Regions from separate parts of the Fictibacillus sp. 23RED33 genome, predicted to be linked through region 2. Evidence: riboswitches for the same ligand, from Rfam matches in the RefSeq annotation. Region 2 holds a riboswitch; the other holds the start of a gene.
What was found. Region 2 has a riboswitch for S-adenosylmethionine ahead of IHV09_RS17800 (acyl-CoA dehydrogenase family protein). Riboswitches for the same ligand answer to the same signal wherever they lie in the genome.

Region 1 (5,202 bases), on a different contig from region 2:
ATTTTCAAATCTCTCCTCAACGTCATTTTTTTGTATCCAATCGCATTCAGTTTCAACTTATCCCAGAAAAAAAGACCTCTTCCAAAAGAAGAGGTCCCGATGATTTCACCCGATCGAAGTCTCATCTTTCAGAACATTAATTGTTCTGCTGAAATTAGCACCATGCGTTTCCGCTGGTTGCCGGGCATCATAGGGTCAGTCCCTCAGCCTCTCTGGATAAGAAGATTTGAATATTGAATTAAGATTTATAATACATAGGTCATTATCAATAGTCAACTGAATTTTTTAAAAATTTCGGATTTTTATTTTCCGGATTACTTTTAACTGCATAAATAACTCCAACTGCCCAAAAAGCAGCAAGAACAAAGTAGATTGGTAACAACATGTTATGTGAAACCCCTAGTGTATGAAGAAGGGTGCGGGTATTGGTGATAATAATCAATCCACCAACAAGTACTCCGAGTATGTGAGAGGGAATGAGTCGCACTAGCCATGCAGCAATAGGAGCCGCAATCACTCCTCCTAGCATCAATGCACCGACCCATAGCCATTCAACTTGTTCCCAGCCGAGTGCGATGAAGAATCCGACTGATGCAGATACTGCTACAGCAAATTCACTTGTATCTACAGAACCGATCACCTTCCTAGTTTTCATGTCTTGTTTTGCCATTAGGACTGGAGTGGTGACCGGGCCCCAGCCTCCTCCACCTGTAGCATCTAAGAAACCTGCTAATAATCCAAGTGGAATAAGTTGTTTCTTTGTAAAGGGTTTACCATTTGCTGTTGCTTTCTTTTCTCCAAGTTTAAACAAAAAACGATATAAGATATATATACCGAGGAGAATTAGAAATATTGAGATATACGGCTTTATTAAATCGCCAGGCAGATTACTTAAAAAACAAGCACCTACAAATGCGCCGATCGAACCCGGCAGAATTAAGCGAGTAACGACTTGGCGATCAACGTTTCCAAACTTAATATGAGAAGCGCCGGATGCCGCAGTGGTAACGACTTCAGCAAGATGTACGGACGCAGATGCAGCTGCAGGAGCAATTCCAGCTACTAACAGCAAAGATGTAGATGTAACTCCATAAGCCATACCGAGTGATCCATCAATTAACTGTGCAAAAAGACCAATTAGAGCTAATACAATCAACTTTTTCATACTTTTCCTCCTCAAAATAAAAAGGCCCTTAACAAGTGATGTTAAGAGCCTTCGGTTTTCCGATCAGCGATACGGATTAAATTTTAGTTAATACTATATGATTCAAAAACATAAAAAGTCAACTGTTTGTTTAAATTTTTTGTAAAAATAGAAAAATGAAAAAATAGGTCTTGATATCATTTTCAGATATGTTATGATTTTATAAAATTTAAACTCTTATCCAGAGTGGTGAAGGGAACTGGCCCGATGAAACCCGGCAACCTGCGATTGTAAGGTGCTAACTCCAGCAGAATGTATTTACATTTTGGAAGATAAGGTAATATGTTTACCTCCACTATCTTTCCGAAATGGGAAGGTTTTTTTGTTTTTTGGCTTTTGTTGCTCTTGAAAGTGGTTGATATCCGTTCCAGGATGCTCGCTTTCCGGGGGGCGTGCGGTGAGCCACCTCGACACTTTGTGTCCTTAGGTGTCTCACCTGTCCCGCTGATCCCCCAGGAGTCTCGCACCTTGCACTCCAATCAACTTTTCAATGAAGCCAAAACATAAATCAACAAAAAACAACAACTTTTTAAGAAGAGCCTTTGAAAAGATATGAATGTTAGAAAGGGAGGCAGTGGAGTGGCGAACGAAAATAGTGCAAACGATTTTCTTCCTCAGCTTCAACAAATGCTGAGCAGTATTAAATTTGGATCAATCACTTTAGTCGTTCAAGATGGAAAAGTGATTCAGCTTGAAAAGAACGAGAAGGTAAGAATTAAATAGTTCGCTGACTAGAAAACTAGAGGCGGTTTTAACGAATGGGCAAAGCCCTAAAAACGTTAAAGCCGCTTTTTTTATGGCGAAAAGGAGGTAGCAGATTGCTAACGTACGAAACATGGGACGAAAAAACCCGTGATTTTGATAGTGAAAACCCCACAAAAGGCGCGCTGCATGCTTTGAAGTGGGCTTATGAAACGTATGAAGATGATCTGGTTTATGCGTGTAGCTTCGGAATTGAAGGAAGCGTCTTAGTGGATCTTGTTCATCAAATAAAGCGTGATGCTCAAATTGTTTTCCTTGATACCCATCTGCATTTTCTAGAAACGTATAAAGTGATTGAAGAAGCGAAGAAAAGATATCCATCTCTTCGCATCAAATTGAAAACACCGGCTTTATCTCTTGAAGAACAGGCGAGTAAGCACGGTGAAGAGCTTTGGAAATTAAATCCTAATCAATGCTGCACGATTCGAAAAGTGATTCCTTTAGAAGAAGAACTAAACGGAGTAACAGCCTGGCTTTCAGGTCTACGCCGTGAACAGTCACCTACCCGCCAGAACACGCAATTTGTTAATCGGGATGGGCGATTTAAAAGCATCAAGATTTGTCCGCTCATTCATTGGACGTGGAAGGATATATGGCGGTATGCACATAAACATGACTTGCCGTATAACAAACTACACGACAATGGGTATCCAAGTATAGGCTGCGAGCCATGTACACAGGCAGCTGTTAACGCAGACGACCTTCGTGCCGGTCGATGGTCAGGTACAGAAAAACGAGAATGCGGGCTTCACGAGAATAAATAGAGAAATACTAGGAGGAGAGAGGCATTATGAGTACGATTCAACCACATGGAGGGCAATTAATCACTCGGTTCAAGCCTGAAACACCACATTACAACCTTAAAAAAGAAATTATTCTTGATGCAACTGCACTCAGCGATCTTGAATTGATTGCGATTGGAGCTTATAGTCCTTTAACAGGATTTTTAAACCAAAAAGATTATCAATCCGTTGTCCACGATATAAGGCTCAGCGATGGAACGGTTTGGAGCTTGCCCATCACGTTACCGGTAGATTCTGATACAGCATCAACACTTATAAGAGGTGAAGAAGTTCGTTTAACATACGATGGTGTAACCTACGGGATTCTTAAAGTAGGTGATGTTTATACTCCTGTTAAACAAATTGAAGCAGAGCGAGTTTATAAGACATCCGACCAAAATCATCCAGGAGTTAAGAAGCTGTTCGAACGACATTCTGTTTATGTAGGTGGCGAGATTACACTAGTTCGACGTATTAAGAAAAATTTGTTTCAAGAGTATCATCTCGATCCGAGTGAAACGAGAAAACGATTTAACGAATTAGGTTGGAGCACCATAGTAGGTTTTCAAACGAGAAATCCCGTTCACCGTGCTCATGAATATATTCAAAAAGCTGCACTTGAAATTGTAGACGGTCTTTTCTTAAACCCACTCGTTGGTGAAACAAAGTCTGATGATATACCAGCTGATGTTCGAATGGAAAGCTATCATGTTCTTCTAAAAAACTATTATCCTATTGACCGCGTGTTTCTTGCTGTATTTCCTGCAGCGATGCGATATGCAGGTCCTCGTGAAGCCATTTTTCATGCGATCGTCAGAAAAAATTACGGCTGCACACACTTTATCGTAGGTCGCGATCATGCTGGAGTAGGAAATTATTACGGAACGTATGAAGCACAAGAGATCTTTTCACAGTTTACAGAAGATGAGATCGGCATCCAAACGTTGTTTTTCGAACATAGCTTTTATTGCAATAAATGCGAAGGTATGGCTTCTTCGAAAACATGTCCACACCCAACGGAAGAACATGTCATCTTATCTGGAACTAAGGTAAGAGAGCTTCTTCGTAATGGAGAACTTCCACCTAGTACGTTCAGCCGAAAAGAAGTAGTAGAGGTATTAATAAATGGACTAAATCGAAATGATGCAAATCATAGAATAGGAGATTCAAATGAGCAAACCGCACAATATCATTTGGCACGATAGTTCAATTTCAAAAGAAGCTAGGCGAAAACAAAACAACCATTCAAGTTTTGTACTTTGGTTTACAGGTCTCTCAGGTTCTGGCAAATCAACTATCGCCAATGCGCTCGCAAAAGAACTTTACGAGAGAAACATTCGAAACTATGTATTGGATGGAGATAACATTCGTAATGGATTAAACCGCGATCTTTCATTCTCTGATGAAGATCGAAGTGAAAACATTCGACGCATTTCTGAAGTATCAAAGCTTTTTGTAGATAACGGAACAGTCGTACTTACAGCTTTTATCTCTCCCTTTATACAAGATCGGGAAATGGCGAAAAGAATCGTTTCAGAAGAGGAATTTATAGAAATTTTTGTTTCATGTCCGATTGAAGAATGTGAAAAAAGAGATCCAAAAGGTTTATATAGCAAAGCAAGAAAAGGTGAAATTCCTGACTTTACTGGAATTGATTCACCTTATGAAGAACCGATTTCACCAGATTTCACCATATATACTAACGAACAAAGCGTTTCTGAGATTGTAGAGAGCATCTTAAATCTTCTGGAAAAAAGGAAGCTGATTTAACTAAATAAAAAGGAGAATGAGAGAATGGCATATCAAAAGACGTGGGCAGAAAATCCGAAGATTAATAAGACCGAACAAAAAAAGCTCGTAAAAGACGGCTTAAAAATATTTGAAGATATTCCTTATTACGCAGAAAACGGCTTCTCCTCTATCCCGAAAGAAGAATGGGATAGTTTCAAGTGGGCAGGACTCTATCTGCAGCGTCCTAAAGAAGATGGCTATTTTATGATGAGAGTCAATGTTCCATCTGGCATTTTAAGTTATGAACAAGTAAAAGCATTGGCTCATATTTGCAAAGATTACGGAAGAGACGTATTCGATATCACGACACGACAGGCCATTCAATTTCACTGGCTGACGATTGAAGAGATTCCAGATATCTTTAATCGGTTAGAAGGAGTTGGGTTGTCGAGCGCGGGTGCATGCGGGGACATCACAAGAAACATCATGGGGAACCCAATCGCGGGCATCGATCCACACGAACTCTTCGATACCACTGAAATTGTAAAGGAAGTTTATGAGTTCTTTCAGCATAATGAAGATTTCTCTAATTTGCCGAGAAAATACAAAATGTCCATTAGTTCAAATGTAAACAATAGTGCTCATGCTGAGATCAACTGTGTGGCCTATACTCCAGCTTTTAAGGAAATTGAAGATAAAGAGATTCCTGGCTTTCACATAAAG
Region 2 (5,202 bases):
CTTCAAACTGCTTTTGTATCCCATCCGCTACCTCTTCTGGATTGCCGACTATAAAACTACCTTTGTCAGGTGACTCGAAGCGATTCAATACCTCTCCTACTGTTAACGGTTTAGGAGCATCCGTAGTGAGGGTAGCGGCCTTATAATGTCCGCCTTCTGTTGATTTATTGTACGAGAATGGAAGTTCCGGATCTAAATCTTCATATTCCGCGATATCATATCCACTTGCTCCATATTGAGCTTTTGCAGCATCGGCACTCCAAACACTTGCATACTCATTGAATTTTTCCTCGGCTTCCTCTGTCGTTCTTCCTACCACCACGTTTAAAAAAGAAAAGATCTTAATGTTTTCTGGATTTCGGCCTTGTTTTGCAGCGAGCTTACGGATATCGTCAGCATAAAATCGAATTCTCTCTGGCGTTGGACCACCTACAAAAATACATTCAGCATGCTTGGCCGCAAAGTCTCGTCCACGCTCAGACGTTCCCGCTTGGTAGATCACAGGTGTCCGCTGGAAAGAAGGCTCGCTCAAGTGAGGTCCTTCAACGCTGAAGTATTGCCCCTCATGATTGATCTCATGTACCTTACCGGGATCCACTAATTTATTGTTTTCAACATCTTCTACAACTGCTCCATCTTCCCAGCTGCTCTCCCAAAGCTTATACGAAACATCCAGATATTCATCCGCGATGTTATACCGTTCATCGTGCTTGATCATATTCTGCAATCCAAAATTCCTCGCTGCGTTCGGCAAGTAAGAAGTGACTACATTCCATGCGATTCGCCCATTCGTTAGGTGATCTAGCGTAGAAAAACGACGTGCGTTGCCAAATGGCTGCTCATAGGTTGTGCTCACCGTCACAGCAAAAGACAGGTTCTCTGTTACGCTTGCCATGGCCGACACGAGAAGTGCCGGATCGTTTAATGGAACTTGAAGCCCATCACGAATAGAAGGAGCTTTACTTTGTTTATAAACGTCATAAATCCCTAACACATCCGCAAAAAATACAGCGTCAAACTTTCCTCTTTCTAAAAGCTTCGCATAGTCGATCCAGTAATTCAGATCTTTATAGCTTCTATGTCTCTTGTTCTCCGGATGCTTCCAAAGACCATGAGAATTGTGCATGGCACTTGTCATCTCAAACGCGTTTAACAAAATTTCTTTACCCAAAATAATTTCCTCCATCCGATTTTTTTGTACCCGCTCCAAGAGAAAATAAAAAAACCTCTTCAGCGATGAGAAGAGGTTGAAAAAATACGCGAAATAAAACATACGTATATAGATCTCCTCTTATCTTTCAAGCTTTCGCCTGCTGGAATTGGCACAATCCTAAAAATAGTTGTTGCCGAGGCTTCAAAGGGCCAGTCCCTCCACCTCTCTCGATAAGGAATCGATATTATTCAATTTAGTAACGAAATATACAGGAATAAAAATAGACTGTCAATGGAATTTAGAGAAATAAAATAATTTTCTTAACAATCAGTTTTTAGTTGACAGTGGTTTGCTTTATCCTCTATAGTGATGACTAATAATTAAATAATGTATCTTATCAAGAGTCAGGGGAGGAACTGGTCCTACGATCCTGCAGCAACCGCTTTTTATAAAGAAAGGTGCTATTTCCAGCAGATGTTTTTTGAATGTCTGATAGATGAGAGAGCGTGTTAGCATATGGAATCTACGTCCTCTTTCGTCTTTGAAAGAGGGCTTTTTTATTTTTGGTGTCCTTCGCTGTACTTGTGAGCGTATGATTTTCGCTCCAGGTGCTCGCTTTCCGTGGGGCAATCGGTGAGCCCCTTGCCGCTTCGCGCCCTTAAGGGTCTCACCTGACCGCTTGTCCCACAGGAGTCTCGCACCTTGCGCTCCAATCAACCTATCTAAGATGTCTAATAACAAAACCAATCTACTAAAACCTTACTGAAAAAAATTTAGGAGGGAACTATGAGCTTACCTTTGAGAAAAGCCACTGAGATAGATCATTTTGAAGAAGCGATTAATACTGCTCTAGCACTGAAAGAAGCGTTTAAGAAACGCGCAGATTATGTAGATCAAGAAGGCATTTTTCCTTATGAGAACTTTCAAGATTTAAAGAATCATGATTTTCTTTCTCTTACCATCCCAAAAGAATTTGGTGGTAAAGGATTAAATCTAGTTGAATTCTTAACCATTCAAGAGCATTTAGCCGAGGGAGATGCTCCTACTGCTCTTTCTCTTGGCTGGCATCTCGGTACTCTTTTAGATGCGGCTGAAAATCGTCACTGGAACGGAGATGCATTCGCTGATCTCAGCCGAAAAGTTGTTGAACAGAAAGCACTCATTAACTTGGCACAAACAGAGCGTGCGACGGGAAGTCCGTCTCGAGGCGGTATTCCTACTACAACTGCAGACAAGAAAGCAGATGGATGGCTGATCAACGGAAGTAAAGCTTTTACTTCTATGGCAGAAGCACTTGATTACTCAGTCATTACAGCTACCATCTCAGAAACCAATCATAAAGGATTTTTCTTAGTGAATCACCGTGATAAAGGGGTTTTTGTAAAAGAAACATGGGACAGCATCTCGATGAGAGGAACAAAAAGTGATGACCTTCTTTTGAAAGACGTTTATGTACGAAAAGAAAATCTTCTAGGCGTAGAGGATGGGAAGAACCTCATACCTAAAGGCTGGTATCTTCAGGTGCCTGCTGTGTACCTAGGTATCGCAAGAGCAGCGCGGAATTACGCGATTGAATTTGCGTCAGAGTATAGCCCTAACACTTTATCAGGACCGATCTCAGACGTACCAGAGGTGAGAAGAAAGATTGGTAAGATAGAACTTGAGCTATTCCAAGCAAGAACGATCCTTCATGCCGTTGCTGAAAAATGGGTAAACCACCCTGAACAACGTCAAAATCTAGGTACAGAACTCGCTGCCGTTAAACATTCTGTAACAAATAGTGCGAACAAGGTCGTTGATCTCGCGATGAGAATCGTTGGGGCTCGTAGTCTTTCTGTACAAAATCCGCTTCAGCGGCATTTTCGAGATGTAAGAGCCGGCCTTCATAATCCACCAACAGATGATGCGATCGTTTATTCGTTAGCGGATGCAGCGCTTAAGTAAAAGAAGTCAACTGACAGATTCATGTTAAACTAAACATTTTTTTATATGATGAGATTTAGATCACCATAGGTTATTATGGATACAATATATTTCCATATCAACTCATAAAAGGGTGGTTTAATTTGAGAGCGCTTCTTACATTCACTTATTTACAAGCACTTTCTTGCATCTTTCCAGTCATCATCTTTGGTGCGTTAGCTCTTTCAAAATTCGTCAGCATTCCGTTCATCCCTCGATACGATTTCATACTCCTTCTTTGTCTCCTTACACAAGTTGCCATGATCGTAACGAAACTTGAAACGATAGATGAACTTAAAGTCATCTGTGTCTTTCACTTGATTGGACTTGCTCTAGAGCTATTTAAAGTTCACATGGGGTCTTGGAGCTATCCTGAAGAGGCTTATTCTAAGATCTACGGTGTACCTCTTTACAGCGGTTTTATGTATGCAAGTGTTGCGAGCTATATTTGCCAAAGCTGGCGGAGGTTAGACCTTCAGATTAAGGGCTGGCCGAATCCCCTCTTTTCTTTTGGGATATGCGTACTGATTTATTTTAACTTTTTTACTCATCATTATTTGTTTGATGCCAGATGGATTCTAATCCTGCTCTTATTTCCTATCTTTTATAAGACTGTTGTTCATTATACGATCAACGAACGTGTTTATAAAATGCCGATCCTTCTTTCGTTTTTGTTGATCGGATTTTTTATCTGGATCGCTGAAAACATTACAACGTTTCTCGGAGCCTGGCAGTATCCCAATCAAGAAGCCTCTTGGTCACTCGTGCATATTGGTAAGATCAGCTCCTGGTTCTTGCTCGTGATCATCAGCATCATTATCGTGGCACAATTAAAGCGCATTAAAAGCCACCAAGACGATATTTTCACACATACGAAACACCTATAAGCTGCGGCAAGCTTATTAGGTGTTTTTTCTTTGTTAAGATCCTCCTCAAGTAATCTGCATGTATAAGATGTCCTCTCCATATGAATACAGAGATGACGATTGAACCTTCTTATAGAGAGGAGCTCATCACATGGATAACGACAAAAAAGAGCACAAGCAACGAAGACCAATGCAGATTCCTCAGCCGATTCGCAGTGATGGTGCGGGCGCGACCGATTTAGGACCTCGCGACATTATGCGTGATATACAAAATCCGGATATGTTAGTTTCACCTGCAACAGATGCAGGAACTGTCCCAAATTTACGGTTTTCCTATTCTGATACACATATGCAATTAAATTTTGGAGGCTGGTCGAGAGAGATTACGGTTCGTGAGCTTCCTGTCGCAAAGACGCTTGCTGGAGTAAACATGCGTCTGACCCCAGGTGGTGTAAGGGAGCTTCATTGGCATCAAGAAGCGGAATGGGCTTATATGATATTAGGCCGTGCTCGAATTACCTCGGTTGACCAAAACGGCAGAAATTTCATCGCCGATGTAGGTGAAGGTGATCTTTGGTACTTCCCTCCCGGCATTCCGCATTCGATTCAAGGACTTGAAGAAGGTTGTGAGTTTTTACTCGTATTCGATGATGGAAATTTCTCCGATCTGAGCACATTCTCTATTTCAGATTGGTTTGCACATACACCGAAAGAGGTGCTTTCAGCAAATTTCGGTATACCGGAAAGCGCATTCGCAAACATTCCGACTGAACAACGTTATATTTATCAGTCTACGGTTCCCGGTCCGATTGAAACACAAGCCGTACCTGATCCATATGGAACTGTACCGTTGAGCTTCACGCACCGTTTAATGGCTCAAAAACCACTCGTTACACCCGGTGGTACCGTTCGTATCGTAGATTCTACGAACTTTCCGATCTCACAGAGAATTGCTGCCGCTTTAGTAGAAATAAAACCCGGCGGAATGAGAGAGTTGCATTGGCATCCGAATAATGATGAGTGGCAATATTATTTAGCCGGTCAAGGGCGGATGACCGCTTTCGCTGGAAATGGAACGGCACGAACTTTTGACGTACGAGCCGGAGATGTAGGATATGTTCCGTTCGCATTTGGTCATTATGTGCAGAATACCGGAAATAAGAGTTTATGGTTTTTAGAGATTTTTAAAAGTGACCGTTTTGCAGATGTTTCATTGAACCA

Region 1: another riboswitch for S-adenosylmethionine. It lies ahead of IHV09_RS22370 (YezD family protein); the one in region 2 lies ahead of IHV09_RS17800 (acyl-CoA dehydrogenase family protein).

The regions. Positions count from the first base shown of each region.
Region 1 is NZ_JACZDX010000001.1:1,414,461-1,419,662, reverse strand. Features, by position in the region: gene IHV09_RS07335 (homocysteine synthase) at 1-2, opposite strand, end outside; SAM riboswitch class I at 119-223, opposite strand; gene IHV09_RS07330 (sulfite exporter TauE/SafE family protein) at 266-1,165, opposite strand; SAM riboswitch class I at 1,379-1,483, shown strand; gene IHV09_RS22370 (YezD family protein) at 1,784-1,927, shown strand; gene IHV09_RS07320 (phosphoadenylyl-sulfate reductase) at 2,023-2,730, shown strand; gene sat (sulfate adenylyltransferase) at 2,757-3,953, shown strand; gene cysC (adenylyl-sulfate kinase) at 3,919-4,518, shown strand; gene IHV09_RS07305 (nitrite/sulfite reductase) at 4,543-5,202, shown strand, end outside.
Region 2 is NZ_JACZDX010000006.1:146,045-151,246, forward strand. Features, by position in the region: gene IHV09_RS17795 (LLM class flavin-dependent oxidoreductase) at 1-1,171, opposite strand, end outside; SAM riboswitch class I at 1,289-1,390, opposite strand; SAM riboswitch class I at 1,545-1,656, shown strand; gene IHV09_RS17800 (acyl-CoA dehydrogenase family protein) at 1,940-3,097, shown strand; gene IHV09_RS17805 (DUF817 domain-containing protein) at 3,220-4,002, shown strand; gene IHV09_RS17810 (oxalate decarboxylase family bicupin) at 4,133-5,202, shown strand, end outside.